2 regions of the uncultured Gordonia sp. genome follow, and region 1 is predicted to be linked to the other one. Evidence: riboswitches for the same ligand, from Rfam matches in the RefSeq annotation. Region 1 holds a riboswitch; the other holds the start of a gene.

Region 1 (8,298 bases):
GGGACGGTCAGCGGGGACGATTAGGAGGCGATGTGCGCGGCGACGGTGACGGATGGGTTCTCGATCCCGACGGCTCACGGTACTGGGGTGTGCACGGCGCGGCCGGGTTGCTGCTGCTGGCACCGCTACCGGACGGCGTGACCGGCGTACTGTTGCAGCACCGGGCCGCATGGTCGCATCAGGGCGGCACGTGGGCGCTGCCGGGCGGGGCCCGTGACTCGCACGAGAGCGCCATCGACACCGCGATCCGCGAGGCCGACGAGGAGGCCGGGATCGGCGGCCACGAACTGCGGGTGCTGTCGGCGTTCGTCACTCACAACGCCCCCAGCGGCTGGACCTACACGACGGTGATCGCGGAGGTCGATGAGCCGGTCCGGACCGTCGCCAACGGTGAGTCCACCGAACTGCGGTGGGTCGATATCACCGATGTCGAGCACATGCCCCTGCACCCCGCCTTCGGACGCAGCTGGCCCCGGCTGAAAGACCACCTGACGACGGCCGCCCGGCAACAGTCGTGACTGCCGCTCGGAGGTGGTGACGTCAGGCGTCGATTCTCACCGGACCCTTCGCGACCCTCGCTCCTTCGTCGCAACGGCCTCAGGGATCAAGACGTGTCCCCGACACACCTTCGACACAAGCACCTTCTTGATCCCTGAGGCCAAAGCGACGAAGGAGGGAGGGACGCGTTGGGTCCGGTGAGAATCGGCTCTCAATTGACGACATCAACCATGCAATCGGTTGGCGCCTGCGACCAGGGCGTTGACGTTGGCGTCGTCGCCGGTGGTGCCGGTGCCGTACGCCCAGCGCTGGGTGCCGTTGTGTTCACACAGCAGGTAGGTGGCGAACGCGTTGTCGGTGCGGCGCTGGCGTAGCGCGACGATGGCGACGGGGGCGCCGATGTCGTGCAGGATCGACGTCATCGCGCCGACGGGGCCGGTGGCGGTGGCGTGCAGTGACAGCAGGTCGTCGGCGACCGCGAGGGTGGCCTGGCAGTCGATCATGTCGTGGCCGGCGGGCTTGGTGTGAAACGCGGCCAGCCGGATGCGGCCGTCGCCGGAGTACCTGTCGGTGAAGTCTTCCCAGGTCATGGTGGATGCCTCCTCACGGATCCCGGAGGGCAGGGTGTGCCGACCGGGGTTACGTGCCGAGCATGTCTGGGCGGGATGAACGGTAAACATCGAATCTGCTCATTTCGGTCGAACTGAAGTTGACCGACTAAGGCACGCAAGCCGACCCGCAGCGGGGGGTCGGTCGAGATCAGACCCCGCTGCGGCGGGCTACGAGAAGAAGCGGACCTGCTTTGAGCACGGGGTCGAGGGTACACCCTCACGCCGCGAAAGTGTGAACCGTTTCACACTCAGGTCAGTGACCTGGGGTGATGTCGGTTCCGGTGATGCCCACTGCGGTGATGCCTACGGTGAGGGCACGGGCGGCGGCCTCGGGATCGTCGGCCGCGGTGATGGCGCGCACGACGACGATGCGCCCGGCCCCGGCCGCGGCCACCTCGGGCAGCCGCCGGGCGTCGATACCGCCGATCGCGAACCACGGCTTGCCGGGCACACTGGCGGCGACCTCGCGAACGAGGCCCAGGCCGGGCGCGGTACGGCCGGGTTTGGTGGGTGTGGGCCAGCACGGTCCGACGCAGAAGTAGTCGACGTCCCGGTCGGCTGCCGCGGCGGCCGCCTGGGTGGCGTCGTGGGTGGACTGCCCGATGATCATCTCCTCGCCGACGATCTCGCGGGCCTGCGCCGGGGTCAGATCGCCCTGCCCGACGTGCAGGACGTCGGCACCCGACAATCGGGCGAGGTCGGCACGGTCGTTGACCGACAGCAACGCCCCGCCGGCGTGGGTGATCTCGCGTAGCCGGGCGAGGATCGCGAGTTCCTCGGCCGCTTCGAGGGCACCGAATTGTTTCTCACCGGCCGAACCCTTGTCCCGCAGCTGCACGATGTCGACACCGCCGGCGACTGCTTTGGCGACGAACTCGTCGAGGTCGCCGAGTTCGCGGCGGGCGTCGGTACACAGGTACAGGCGGGCGCAGGCGAGCCGGTCATGGATGTGACGGGCCGGCCTGTTGTGCATATGGGTGGTCACGAGGCGTAGGTGGTGTAGCCCTTGCCCGTTCCGGGCGTGACGATGTCGTCGAGTTCGGCCAGTTCTTCGGCGCTCGGATCCCACTGTGCCGCATGCACATTGGCGTTGATCTGCTCGGGGCGGGTGGCCCCGGAGATCACCGATCCGACGGCAGGCTGGGCCAGTAGGCCGCCGATCGCGACGTCGAGCAGGGGGATGCCGCGGTCGTCGGCGAACTTCTGCAGACCGTCGACGATGTCGAAGTCGGCGCCGTCGTAGCGGAAGGTCTCGGTGGCCAGCCGGGTACCCTCGGCCGGTGCCTGATCGCGCTTGTACTTGCCGGTGAGCAGGCCGTAGGCGAGCGGGAAGTACGGCAGCAGGCTGATGCCGAACGTTTCGAGAGCGGGCACGAGTTCGGCCTCGGCACTGCGGTTGTACAGCGAGTATTCGTTCTGCGCGGTGATGAAGTGCGGTGCGCCGAGCGATTCGGCGAGCCAGTCGGCGTTCACCACCTCCCACGCGGTCATGTTCGACGACCCGATGTACCGGACCTTGCCGGCGGTGACCAGATCGGCGAGTGCGTCGAGGGTTTCTTCCAGCGGCGTCACCCGGTCGGGGGTGTGCAGCTGATAGAGGTCGATGTAGTCGGTGCCGAGCCTGCGCAGGCTGCCCTCGACGGCCTTGGCGATGTAGCCGCGGCTGCCGCGCACCCCGAAGTCCTCCCCGTACAGGCCGCCGGTGTCCATCCCGAACTTGGTGGCGATCACGACCTGATCGCGCCGGGTGCCGAGCGCCTTGCCGAGCATCTGTTCGCTGACGCCGGAGCCGTAGCTGTCGGCTGTGTCGAAGAAGTTGATCCCGGCGTCGACGGCGGCGTCGATGACCGCTGTGGTGGCCGTCTGGTCGATGCGTTTGCCGAAGGCGTTGCAGCCCACGCCGACCGATGACACGACCAGGCCGCTGGTACCGAGAGGTTGGTAGCGCATGGCCCCGACGGTACTCCCGCGCCCGGTGCTCCCGAACCTGGTACTCCCGAACCGGTACTCCCGAAACCGGGGCGGCCGGTTCCGGTGGCCCGTGTATGTGTGCCGATCGTGTTCTCTACCCTGGACGGAAGGAAACACGGGAGTCCGCGGGATCGCCGGGCTGAGAGTGCGGGTCGCCCCCGCAGACCGTCACACCTGATCCGGGTCATGCCGGCGAAGGGAGGTTGCTGTGACGCACGTGGGTGCGGATCGTCCTCGGACACTGACGGTTGTCGGTGCGGGGGTGATCGGGCTGTGCTGCGGGCTGGCCGCCGCCGATGCCGGGTGGCGGGTCACTGTGCTGACCGACCCTGGCACCCCACGAGCCGCCGACGTGGCCGGTGGGATGCTCGGTTCGCTGGGTGAGGGTCATCCGGGCGAGGATGCGCTGCTGGAGATCACCGCCGATTCGGTGCGCCGCTGGCCGACGCTGCTGGCCCGGCTCGATGATCCGGCGATCGTTTCCGCCGACGATTCGCTGTTCGTCGGGGTGACGGCCGCGGATGTGGCGTTCCTGACGCAACTCGCCCGGTTCGTGTGGTCGAAAGCGGTCGACGAGTCGGTGACGACACGATCAGGGTTGCGGCAGGTGACCGGGCGCGAGATCCGGGAACTGGAACCGTCTTTGGGGCCGCGTGCCATCGGTGGATTCCTGGCGTCGGGGGAAGGCGCAGTGGACAACCGGGCATTGTTGGCGGCGCTGGAAACCCGGCTGGTGGCGGCCGGTGGAATGGTGCGGGCGCACCGCGTCGATTCGCTCACCGATCTGCCCGGCGACCGGATCTTGGTGACCGCGGGTCTGGGATCGTCGAAACTTGTTGGCGGAATTGATCTGTACCCCGCGAAGGGGGAGATCCTGCGGCTGTCGGCCAACGCGTGGTCGGTGCCCGGGCCCCGGCATGTGGTGCGTGCCCGGGTCGGCGACAGGATGGTGTACTTGGTGCCGCGCCGGGCCGGAATCGTGGTCGGTGCAACGCAATACGAACCGATCGATGCTTCGGACATGGCGCCGCGGGTGTCGGGGGTGGCCGATCTGCTGGCCGATGCACTTGAGGTGATGCCGGGTCTGGGCACCTACGATCTCGCCGAGGCGGGAGTCGGCTTTCGGCCGTGCACCGCCGACGGTCTGCCGGTGGTGCGGGCCGTCGACGATCGGGTGATCCTCGCCTGCGGCCACGGGCGCAACGGTATCGTGTTGGCGCCGTGGACCTCTCATCGTGTTGTCGAGATTCTTGACGAAACCGGAGCGAACTGATGGTCATCACAGTGAACGGCGACAGGGCGGTGCTGCCCGACAGATGCTGTGTCACCGATATGTTGGGGGCGTTGGGTTTTCCCGAACGTGGGATTGCGGTGGCCGTCGACGGCGAGGTGGTCTCGCGCCGCGATTGGAGCAGCCCGCTCATCGACGGCGCCGAGGTGGAGGTCCTGACGGCGGTGCAGGGTGGCTGAGGTGACCGGTGCCGGTGCCGATGTACTGCGGATCGCCGGCCGAGAATTCGGGTCACGGCTCATCATGGGGACCGGGGGTGCGGCCAATCATGCTGTGCTGGAACAGGCTTTGCTCGCCTCCGGAACTGAGCTCACCACCGTCGCACTGCGCCGCGTCAGTCCGGGGTCGGGTACCGGGATGGTCGACTTGCTCGACCGCCTCGGCATCGCGCTCCTGCCCAACACCGCAGGCTGCCACAGTAGGGCCGAGGCCGTGCTCACCGCCCGGCTCGCACGGGAGGCGCTCGGTACCGACTGGGTCAAACTGGAAGTGATCGCCGACGACAAGACCCTCCTGCCCGATCCGGTTGAATTGCTGGACGCCGCACAGGTTCTCGTCGCCGACGGGTTCGTGGTCCTCGCCTACACCAACGATGACCCGATCCTCGCCCGCAGGCTACAGGACGTCGGGGTGGCCGCGGTGATGCCGCTCGGCTCACCCATCGGCACCGGCCTGGGCATAATCAACCCGCACAATATCGAGATGATCGTCTCCACCGCGAACGTCCCGGTGGTGCTCGACGCCGGTGTCGGCACCGCCTCCGACGCTGCCCTCGCCATGGAATTGGGTTGCGACGCCGTCCTTCTGGCCTCCGCGGTGACCCGTGCCGACGATCCGGTCACAATGGCGACGGCGATGCGTCACGCCGTGATCGCCGGCCGCCACGCCCACCGCGCCGGCCGCATCCCGAAACGCTTCTGGGCCAACGCATCCTCCCCGGACAGAGACGGCTGAACCTGACTATTTCTTACGCGTGCCCGGCAGCACTCCGGCGTCGAGAATGGTTTTGACGTACGGTCGCATGCGGGTGACCGCATCGGTCAATTCTGTTGATGACCAAACGGTTTCGCCGAGGGCATCGGTTTCGGCCTCGATGTCGTCGTAGGTGGCGGCGCCGGCGGCGGTGAGCCGGTGTGCGATTCCGAGCTTGTTCGGGGCGTCGGTGCGTTCGGCCAGACCGGCTGCCACGAGCCGGTCGACGGAGGACTCCCAGTCGTCGTCGGACCAGCCGCGGGTGAACTTGATGGCCTCGCGACCCATGATGCGGCGGCTGACGGTCGGGTCGGGCAGGTCGGCCTCGTGGAAGGTCACCACGTCCAGGCCGTCGAGGCCGTGCGTGATCAGCGTGGCGATGTGGTTGTCGCCGCGCCATTCCCGAAGCACCGCCACATGTCGCCAGAGCCGCAGATGCGGGGCGTCGGGCACCTCGCTCGACGCCCACGCCGCCGCCAGCGCCCGCCCGCCCAGCGGCAGCCCGGTGACGGCGCCTTCGAAGGCGTCGGCGAGTTCGGCGAGCGCCGGGTCATCGAGCGTGTCGCCGAGGATGGTGCGCAACTGGTCGTCGAGCATGGCGTACCGGGCGGCCGACACCCTGTCCAGACCCACGCCCACCGCGTCGCGCCACGCGGGTTCGATGAGGGCCGGATTGAAGTTGTAGAACGTCGAGGTCACGACCGAGGGCGCACAGGCACCCAGCGGTGCGCCGCGGCCACCGGTGTAGAACGCGATGGCCGACAGTCCGGTGGCGTCCAGTGCGGTTTTCAGTCCCGGATTGAAGTAGGCCAGGACGTGGAACGGTTCGAGGGTTTCGTACGCGGTACGCGCGGAGCTCATACCGGTCAGTCTTGTCCGTCGGCGGCCCGCGTGTCCACCCTCGGCACACGATCGGCATCTTCGGCATCCTCACGGAGGTCCTCGGGGCCGGGAAGGTCCTCGCGGCCGCGCCGCCAGCCGCCCTTCATCGGCGGTGCCTCCCCGAAGTGGTCTGGGTCCCCCGAGCCGTACCAGGCCACCAGCACCGCCCCGACGAAGGCGCCAACGAAACCGGCGATGGCCAGCCCACCGAGACCGGCCTTGGCGGTGTCGCCGAGGAACAGCACGCCCACCAGACTCGGCCCGGCGGTCTCGCCGACCACCAACACGGCGGTCACCCCGTTGACGGCGCCGAGTTGCAGAGCGACGGTCTGCACGAAGAAGCCAGTGGCCCCGGCGATGGCGATTGTCCACGCGGCCGGGTCCTCGAGGAGTTTGATCGGATCGAACGGATCAACACCATGCAGCACGCGGACCGCGATCGCGATCATGCCGAACAGCAGACCCGCGCACGCACCGCCCACGATCGCGCCATGCCTGCCCACCTTGTACACACCGACGAGCGCGACGACGCACAGCACCGCGGTCGAGATGAACAGCACCCAGTGGAACCGCTCGCTGTCGGAGGTGTCCGCATACGGCGACGACGAGAAGCCGAGCATGCACAGCGACATCACCACCAGCCAGATGGCGATCCAGTCGCGGGTGTGCAGCGCGATGTTGAGCATGATGGTGCTCAGCAGGGCCGTGACCACCAGATTGGCCGACACTATGGTCTGGGACAGGAACAGCGGCAGGTAGCGGGCGGCGACTGCGCCACCGGCGAAGCCGATGACCACCATCATCGTGCCGAGGATGAACGACGGGTCGACGAACGTCGACATCGTCGACTGGATCGAGGGCCCGCCCGAGGCGTTGGTCTGACCGGCCTCGTTGCCCTCTTCACGCGCTTCCTGCGCCACGCGACGGGCGCCGAGTGCCCGCAGGACCGTCGACATGCCGTAGGCGACCGCGGCCAGGCAGGCTGCGATCACACCGATCACGAACATCTCGGACCTCCGCTCCGGTTCCGCATCAAGTGTGTGTAACCGATCTCATCGCGCCGGTTATTCCCTGGGCAGGCAGGGCAGGTCTGCGCTCGGTTTAGACTCGGTGCCGTGACTGAGTCGAATGGTAAGCACGTACTGATCACCTTCGGCCGATCGTTTCTCACGTTGAACCTTGCCCGACTGATGGCGGCAGCCGGACATCGGGTCACGATAGTGGACAGTCTTCCGATTGGGATAACGCGTTTTTCGCACGCCACGTCGAAGTTCATCCGGGTGCCCTCGCCCAAGTTCGAGCCGGTCGCCTACTGCCGCCGGCTCGTGCAGATCGCGATCGACGAGAAGGTCGACATGATCATCCCGATCCACGAGGAGACGGACATCCTGTCGATGATGGCGGGACTGTTCCCGCCCACGTGCGAACTGTTCCTGTCGCCGTTCACCACCGAGAACCAATTGCATCAGAAGGCCGAGTTCTCCCGATTGCTCGCCGACAAGGGGATGCCGGGGCTCAAGTACGCCACCCTCTCTTCACCCGACGACGTCGCCGCGTTGGACTTCACCACCCCGTTCGCACTCAAGCGGGTGTATTCGCGTGGGTCGCAGAAGGTGTACAAGATGCGGCCCGGTGATGACCTGTCGTGGCTGGACTTCGAGGACGGCAATCCGTGGCTCGCACAGCAGTGGGCGTCGGGCGACCGCTACTGCACCTACTCGATCTGCCGGGACGGCAAGGTATTCGCGCACGCCACCTATCCGGTCGGTTATGCCATTGACGGAAACTCTTGTCTGCGTTTCGAATCGGTTGATCATCCGGGGATTCTGGACTGGATCACCGAGTTCGTCGCCGACATCGGGTTCACCGGGCACATCGGTTTCGACTTCTACGACGACCCCGACATCGGTCTGCTGACCATCGAATGCAATCCGCGTGCCACCAGCGGGATCATGCTGTTCGCGCCGGCCGATGGCGTCGACAGGGCGTTCTTCGGGGGGAACACCGAATTGATCACGCCGCAGCGGGATGCCGACAAGATGATCGGGCTGGGCATGCTGATGTACGGCTGGA
Region 2 (8,298 bases), on a different contig from region 1:
CCGCCGCCGCTACAGAACCCCGGTAGTCGTACGGATCGGAGTCGATGTCGATGGGCGGTGTGGCGCGCTGCGCGTTCTCATGGGCGATGTCGCCGGCGGACCGGGCCACCGCAAGCAGTTCGTCATCGAGCCCGACCCCGCCGATGTCCACGCCCCCTGCGCCCGCACTCTCGATGCCGTGCGAACTCACCGTCAACTCGACCCGCGGGACGATGAGGTGCGCGAGCACCGCGTCGTCGGCGACCCGATCACCCAGGCCGTGATGTCCGGCGGCGAAGTCGAAGCCGACCCAACCGTAGAGCTGCCAATCGGCCATCGGCAGTGCCGCGACCGCCTCGGCGAGTGCGTCGACCGGACGGGCGCCGGGGTCGTCCGCCCAGCGTCTGCTTGTGGTGGTGTCACCCGTTGACACCGAGACATCCGTACCGGTCAGCACGATGCGGGCGGCCACGTCGGCGGCGAATATCCACCGACCATCGCGTTCGTAAACCACGTACTCGGCAAAACGGCCGGTCGCCGCCCATGCCGCACAGATCTGCGCCGGATCGGCAGGAGCCCCGGCTTCCGTGTGTGCGGCCACAGTTGAACTCGCGGTCACATTCACGCAGAAACTCCTCCCCTGCGGGGACTCAGGCATCACAGGACCTCGGTACGCCATGTTTAGGAGAGCCTAAGTTACCCATACCCGAAATGTGAAATCTCACGGACCAGATCACGACTCAGGACGGGCCTCTCGTTTCCAGCCAGTATGCCTGCGATTTGACGCCCCGCCTGCCCAGCTTGTAGTCGGCACGCAGGATCGCGGCGACCGCCCGTGTCTGCGCCGTGTCCAGCGCCACCCAGCCGAACTGCCCGGAAGCATCGAACGCCGCAGACCGCAGAGCAGCCACGATACCCGCCTCGCTGTCGCGCCGAACCCACCGAATCGTGTCGTGTGACCGCAACCGGACCGGCAGGTCCATGTCGGTGTCGTGGACCCACTCGAACCAGATGACCGCAGGCGCCCCGGACTCACCGAGTTCGTCGAGCAGAGAGTTGATCGCGGGCAGCGACGCCGCGTCACCCACGATCAGCCAGCCGGTCGGGGCCGGTTCCGGGACGGCGAACGCCGAGCGCAAAAACGTCGCCCCGAGCACGTCGCCGGGTTGTGCGGTGAGCGCCCAGCGGGCTGCCGCACCCTCGTGGACGGCGAACTCGACGGCGAAGGCGTCGGCGTCCGGATCGGGATCGATGATCGTGTATCCGCGCTGGTGGGGTCTGCCATGCCGGTCCTCGAACCACAGTCGCAGGAACATCGTCGGGTGATACGGCCGCTCGCGCAGCAGACCTCCACCGGAGAACTCGAGCCGCACATACCGGTCGGTGAGGTACCTCGCGGCGGACGTCACCGTCAGCCGGTAGTCGTCAGCGCCGAACGCCCTCAGGATCAGACCCTGGATGCCCCGGTCCCCGCCGACGCCTGTCTCGGTCACCCGCCCCAGGTTACTGGGGCCAGAACAAGATCAAGCCGGTGCCAGCTCGACGATGCCGGGATGGGCGTCGACGTAGCGTTTGGTGAAGCTGCAGACGGGCCGCAATTGCGCACCGCAGTGTTTGACGTAGGCCAGCAGACCCCGGACCAGTCGTGCCCCCAGGCCGTGGCCGGTGTACTCGTCGTAGATGACGGTATGCATCACCGAGATGGTTGGTTTGCCGTCGACAACTTCTGAGGAGTAGCCGAGTACGCCCACAAGGTCCCCGGCGACCCACAGCTCGAACCGATCACGCTCGGGGTTGTGTACCACCTGGGAGATCTGATGCAGTATCGCCTGGGCCGACTGGGTCGGTCGGACTGACTGGGTCTTGCGCTGCACTGGTTCTGCCTCTCCACACTTCTGGTGACTCACTGCTTGTGATACGGATCACATACTACCGGTGCTTGCTGCTTCTCGCATCGCGATCTTGCAGAGGAAAATCACGTGGGTGCAGATTGTGCGCTCACAGTGACCCGATGCCCGTCAGCGTCTACGATGGCCGTCGAGTCGCAGCCGCATCTGCTCAGCCACATCTGCTCAGCAACACCGGCTCGGCCACGCATTCGCGATCACACGCGATCACATAAATGAACACGCGGGGGCTCCCACGATCACCGGGGGCTGAGATGGCGGCAGGCGGCCGCCGACCGCCTGAACCTGTCCGGGTAATGCCGGCGTAGGGAGAGCACCCATGGGCACCAGCCTGCCTGAAACAAGCCAACCTGCTACAAGCCGACCTGCTACAAGCCAACGCGCGACAAGCCCGTCTACAGCGAACCGGCCTGGTACCAAACCACCCTCAACGAGCCTGCCCGCCACCAGCAGCACACCCACGAACGCACCGGTCGACGGCCGAGGCATCACCACCGGCCCCATCGCCGGTAGCCACAAGCACTACAAGGAGATCCAGGCCAGAAGGGACACCCACGGCACCGGATGCGCCCAAGGCGACAGGAGCGGCGAAGCCGGCGGGAACACCGAGGGCAATGGGCGCATCGGGGGCCATCAGCACGGAGGCACGCTGCGGGTGCCGCAACGACGCATCGCACTCACCAACGGTGACCACCTTGATGTGTATGACACCTCAGGTCCGTACACCGACCCGTCGGCCGACATCGCCGTCGAACGCGGTCTACCACCGACCCGGGACTCGTGGCACCGGCCCGAACCCGCCCCGGCCGACCCCCGCGCCGGTTCCACCCGGGTGGCATCCACCCAGTTGGCTTGGGCACGGGCGGAAATCGTCACCGACGAAATGCGTTTCGTCGCCGCCCGTGAGGGTTTCGATCCCGAGGTCGTCCGCGAGGAGGTGGCCGCGGGCCGTGCCGTGATCCCCGCCAACCACCGCCACCCCGAGTCCGAGCCGATGATTATCGGCAAACGATTCGCCGTCAAGGTGAACGCCAATATCGGTAATTCCGCTGTGCGCAGCGATATCTCGGAAGAGGTGGAGAAGATGGTGTGGGCCACCCGCTGGGGCGCCGACACCATCATGGACCTGTCCACGGGTAAGGACATCCATCTCACCCGCGAATGGATCATGCGCAACTCCCCGGTGCCGGTCGGCACAGTGCCGATCTATCAGGCACTGGAGAAGGTGAACGGCGATCCCACCAAGCTGACGTGGGAGATATACCGCGACACCGTGATCGAGCAGGCCGAGCAGGGTGTCGACTACATGACGGTGCACGCCGGGGTGCTGCTGCGGTACGTGCCGCTCACCGCCCGCCGGGTCACCGGCATCGTCTCGCGCGGCGGTTCGATCATGGCGGCCTGGTGCCTGGCACACCATCAGGAATCATTCCTGTACAACCACTTCCGCGAGCTGTGCGAGATCTTCGCCAGGTACGACATCACCTTCTCCCTCGGCGACGGCCTGCGACCCGGCTCCATCGCCGATGCCAACGACGAGGCCCAGTTTGCCGAACTGCGCACCCTGGGTGAGCTGACATCGATCGCGAAAAGCTATGGCGTGCAGGTGATGATCGAAGGTCCCGGCCATGTTCCGATGCACAAGATCGTCGAGAACGTGCGTCTGGAGGAGGAACTGTGCGAGGAGGCACCGTTCTATACCCTCGGACCGCTGGCCACCGATATCGCCCCCGCCTACGACCACATCACCTCCGCGATCGGTGCGGCGATGATCGCGCAGGCCGGTACCGCGATGCTCTGCTACGTCACCCCGAAGGAGCACCTGGGACTGCCCGATCGCGACGACGTGAAAGTGGGAGTGATCACCTACAAGATCGCCGCACACGCCGCCGACCTGGCGAAGGCACACCCCCGGGCACAGGAACGTGACAACGCCCTGTCGCAGGCACGTTTCGAGTTCCGGTGGACCGACCAGTTCAACCTGGCCCTCGACCCGGACACCGCCCGCGACTACCACGACGAGACACTGCCCGCCGAACCCGCCAAGACCGCCCACTTCTGCTCGATGTGCGGCCCCAAGTTCTGCTCGATGCGCATCAGCGCCGACGTCCGCGCCTATGCGGAGAAGAACAACCTGGTCACGGCCGAGGACATCGATCGCAAGATCGCCGAGGAGATGGCGGCGAAGTCCGAGGAGTTCGCCGAACAGGGCAACCGGGTGTATTTGCCCCTTGAAACCGTAGGTGTGGAATGACAACCGAACTACCCACCGCGCCCACGGGTCTAACCCCCGTCCGGGTTCTGACCGTCGCCGGTTCGGACTCGGGCGGTGGGGCGGGTATGCAGGCGGACCTGCGCACGTTCGCCACCCTCGGCGTTCACGGCTGTGTCGCGGTCACCGCGGTCACCGTGCAGAACTCCCTTGGGGTACAGGGCTTCCAGGAGATCGAACCGCAGATAGTGGCCGGTCAGATCACGAGCGTCGTCACCGACATCGGGATCGGCGCCGCCAAGACGGGGATGCTCGCGTCAAGCGCGATCATCGAGGCCGTCGTCGATGCCTGCGGCGGCCTGGACATCGGTGGAGACGGCGCCATCCCACTGGTGGCCGATCCGGTGTGCGCGTCGATGCACGGCGATCCACTCCTGGCGACCGGAGCCCTGGATGCGTTGCGCACCGTCCTGTTCCCGATCGCAACGGTGGTGACACCTAATCTCGACGAGGTGCGGCTCATCACCGGCATCGACGTGGTCGACGACGCGTCCCAGCGTGATGCCGCACGCGCCCTGCACGGGCTGGGTGCCCGCTGGGCGCTGGTCAAGGGCGGCCACCTGCGCTCGTCGGCACAGAGCCCGGACCTGTTGTTCGACGGCGCGCAGTTCCACGAGTTCACCCACTCCCGAATCGACACGCCCCACGATCACGGCGCCGGCGACACCTTGTCTGCGGCGATGGCATCGGCTCTGGCACATGGCTTTTCGATGCCGGATGCGGTGGCGTTCGGTAAACGCTGGGTGACCCGCGGGCTGGAGGCCGCCTATCCGCTCGGCGCCGGCCACGGACCGGTCAATCCCCTGTGGAAGGTGGGCTGAGTGCGGTCCCGACTCCGAAACCCGTTGCGGATCAGCGATACTGCGACGCGTATTCGGTGTTGGGCCGCATATCGATCGCAGACGACACCCGGTTGGTCATGTTGAAGAACGCGGCGGTTGCCGAGATGTCCCAGATATCACGGTCACCGAACCCCACATCCCGTAGTCGCTGCCGGTCGGCTTCGTCGAGTTTGGCGGGTTGTTCGGTAACCTTCTCGGCGAATTCGAGCATCGCCCGCTGCCTGTCGTCGAGCGCAGCCGATCGAAAGTTCATGACCAGTTGTTCGCCGAGCAGTGGGTCGCCGGACAGTTGCCGCACCGCCGCGCCATGCGCAGTGAGGCAGTAGTAGCACTTGTTGACCGACGAGACGACGACCGCGATCATCTCCCGCTCCAGTTTCGAGAGTCCGGAATCGCCGAGCATCAGATCGTTGTACATGCCGGTGAAGGCACGCAGCTTCTCCTCGTCGAAGGTGTATGCCTGCAGGACGTTCGGGACCATTCCCAGTTTCTCTTCGCAGATCGCGAAGTACTTGCGGGTGGCCTCGCTGAGTTCCTGCGCGGGCAGATCCAGGGCGGTGATCGGCTCAGACATTCGAACGACTCCGTTCAACTCGTCGGGTGACTCCCATCACACCGTAACCCCGACGCAGACCGGATCGGCGGCCCGCCCTGTCCATCCAGGCTCTATCGGGCTCGGTCAACCCTCCAGCGCGTAGAGGGCGGGAAGGTTGACGACGATCGCCTCCTGCGTGCTGCGGGCGATCACCACGACGGCCGGATTGTCCGGGTCGGGGTTCTCCTCGCGGTGCGGGACGAACGGCGGAACGAAGATGTAGTAGCCGGGCATCGGATTCTCCTCGGGTTCGGCGCACCTTGCGCCGACTATGCCACCGACCGGTGTGTCCCGGAAGGCCGTCCGTAAGCTCGACGGCCATGAGCGAATCCGCAGCCGCAGTCCGTGCCGTCGTGTTCGACGTCGGTGAGACCCTCGTCGACGAATCGCGGCTCTGGCTGCGGTGGGCCGACCGGCTCGGAGTCACCCCGCTTACGTTTCTCGGTGCGCTCGGGGCGTGTGCGGCCACCGACCGGCCGGTCGAGGACGCTTTTTCACTGGTCCGCCCGGATATCGATGTCGCCGCCGAGGATGCGGCGTGGGCGGCCGACGACCCGGCCGGGTTGCGCAATAGCTTCGACGCCGACGACCTCTATCCCGACGTGCGCCCCGCGCTGGCACAGTTGCGGACGTCCGGGCTGCGGCTGGTGATCGCCGGCAATCAGCCCCCGCGCGCACTCACCGCGCTGCGCGCAATGGACCTGCCGGTCGATGAGATCCGCAATTCCGCCGAACTCGGCGTCGAGAAGCCGGATCCTGCGTTCTTCAACGCGGCCGCCGAACTGGCCGGGGTGGCGCCGGAAGAGATCGCCTACGTCGGTGACCGGACCGACAACGATGTGCTGCCCGCTGCCGACGCCGGTATGCGGCCCATCCTGATCCGCCGCGGGCCGTGGGGATATCTCCATGCGCGCCGCCCCGAGGCGGCTCGGGCGACGGTCATCGATTCGTTGCTCGAGCTGCCCGGGCTGCTGGCGGGCACTGCCGTCCGGTAGCCTGCGACCTCTGCAATCACACAACCCACCGACTTGCGTATCGCTGATCGACTGAGGACACGATCCTGCCAGGCCCCTCGACGGTCGGTCGGCACAGGGGATCAGCGAAGCCCATCACACTATGGAGTTGTCAAGGAACATGTTGAGGCTGTGGGTATTTCAGGCGGCGACATCCAGGCGCATGGTGCGCCGGTTGTAGGCCGGGCGTGGCCGTCGACGTGGATCAACCGTTGCCGGTGGAATGAGCCAAGGGTGACGGTCGTAGCCGATGGTGACATCCCAACCGGCGTGGTGGATATCGTCGTGGCACGAGGTGCAGACCAGACATCCGTTGTCCAGGTTGGTTTCACCGCCCCGCGACCAGTGTTCGATGTGATGTACCTGGGTCCACGATGCCGGTGCACCACATTTGATGCACGCACCGCCGTCGCGGACGATGATCGCCTTGCGCAGGTGTGCCGGGAACAGCCGTCGGTCCCGGCCTATCTGCAGCGGGACGGTCTCACCGTCGACGATGATCGTGGTGATCGTCGCGTCGCAGGTGAGTTGTTCTGTGGTGGCCTGCGATACCGGCCCCACCCATGCCAGCGTCGACAGTTCCGGCGTGTCGGACGGAAGTGTCAGCAGGACTGAGGTTTTGGGTGCTCCGGCGAGCATTCCGAGTTCGTGTGCCGCCATCGCCGCGTCGAGTATCCGTTCGACGGCGTCGGCGCGGCGCCGTCCCGCGGGCCGCGCGTCGGGGGAGCCATCAGGCTCAGGCCGGACCTCCGAGAATGCGTCGACAAGCGTCGCAAACTTCTCACCGATAATCGCATCCAGATCGCCCCTGACCCGTGTCCGACCATCGGGGTCCACGGTCACACTGAAGTCATCGATGGCACGGTCCTCCGCCGGCGGCAGACCCGAATCCGATTCATCGGCAACGCTATTGCCGATTCTCCTGGCAGTGGCGGCGACCTCTGAGGGCGACACACCCGAAAATACTTGCGCCACCATCGAATTCTCAAACTCGAAGCGATCTTCGATGCCGAGTTCAGCACCTGCGCGTCGTTCGATGTGCGCGAGTCCTGCGACCACCGCATCAGCATGCTCGAGCGAGAAGTCCCCATCTCGCGTATGCCGACCGACATAGGCCAATCCGGGGAGCGACGTGCCGACACGCACCAACCGGGATGCGACCGACGGCGCACATCCCATGTCTATCAGTAACTTCCGCAACGATCCTCCCCATTTCCTGGTCACCCCGAGCCGATCGAGCACGCCCACCAGTACCGCGGCGTGATGATGTGCGACATTCACCAACGTCAGCATCTCGCGCAGTGCATCGAACGCGCCGCGCCCGTCCATCTCCTGACCGAAGTCAAGGTCGGCCAGTTCTGCGGTAACTCTCCCCAGGTCCATGCCACAACCATAGTCGAACATACTATCGATAGCAAGAGGCATGTCGACCAAATTCGTTCCTGCTCAATCTTTTCCATGAGCCTGATGAGCGAGCCCACGTACGACCACCACACTCTACCACCAATCTCTGATATTTATCAAATGTTGTCGATACAAATCGGATCCCTGATCATGACGGCCGAGCCCGTCTGGGGTGACGACTATCTCATCGACGAACTCCGTTTTGGCGGTAACCCAACCGTGGCAGACATCCCGGCCGCGCCGATACAGGTGCCGGTCGATCAGCGCAGCCTCTGTCGCCGGCGCA

Evidence for each region. A riboswitch is a leader RNA that binds a small molecule or an ion and turns the genes downstream of it on or off. The one in region 1 is predicted to bind thiamine pyrophosphate.
Region 2: linked by a shared signal. The riboswitch ahead of thiC (phosphomethylpyrimidine synthase ThiC) and the one ahead of Q0627_RS05445 (FAD-dependent oxidoreductase) in region 1 are both predicted to bind thiamine pyrophosphate.

The regions. Positions count from the first base shown of each region.
Region 1 covers NZ_CALLZT010000062.1:21,664-29,961, forward strand. Annotated here, with positions in the region: gene Q0627_RS05425 (NUDIX hydrolase) at 33-518, shown strand; gene Q0627_RS05430 (hypothetical protein) at 723-1,088, opposite strand; gene thiE (thiamine phosphate synthase) at 1,363-2,082, opposite strand; gene Q0627_RS05440 (aldo/keto reductase) at 2,091-3,059, opposite strand; TPP riboswitch at 3,186-3,299, shown strand; gene Q0627_RS05445 (FAD-dependent oxidoreductase) at 3,289-4,353, shown strand; gene thiS (sulfur carrier protein ThiS) at 4,353-4,550, shown strand; gene Q0627_RS05455 (thiazole synthase) at 4,543-5,325, shown strand; gene Q0627_RS05460 (SCO6745 family protein) at 5,332-6,204, opposite strand; gene Q0627_RS05465 (EamA/RhaT family transporter) at 6,210-7,232, opposite strand; gene Q0627_RS05470 (carboxylate--amine ligase) at 7,341-8,298, shown strand, end outside.
Region 2 covers NZ_CALLZT010000084.1:23,854-32,151, forward strand. Annotated here, with positions in the region: gene Q0627_RS07470 (salicylate synthase) at 1-598, opposite strand, end outside; gene Q0627_RS07475 (siderophore-interacting protein) at 720-1,472, opposite strand; gene Q0627_RS07480 (GNAT family N-acetyltransferase) at 1,503-1,853, opposite strand; TPP riboswitch at 2,100-2,214, shown strand; partial or broken gene thiC (phosphomethylpyrimidine synthase ThiC) at 2,536-4,140, shown strand; gene thiD (bifunctional hydroxymethylpyrimidine kinase/phosphomethylpyrimidine kinase) at 4,137-4,979, shown strand; gene Q0627_RS07495 (peroxidase-related enzyme) at 5,011-5,574, opposite strand; partial or broken gene Q0627_RS07500 (cupin) at 5,680-5,826, opposite strand; gene Q0627_RS07505 (HAD family hydrolase) at 5,916-6,590, shown strand; gene Q0627_RS07510 (HNH endonuclease signature motif containing protein) at 6,750-7,991, opposite strand; gene Q0627_RS07515 (hypothetical protein) at 8,076-8,298, shown strand, end outside.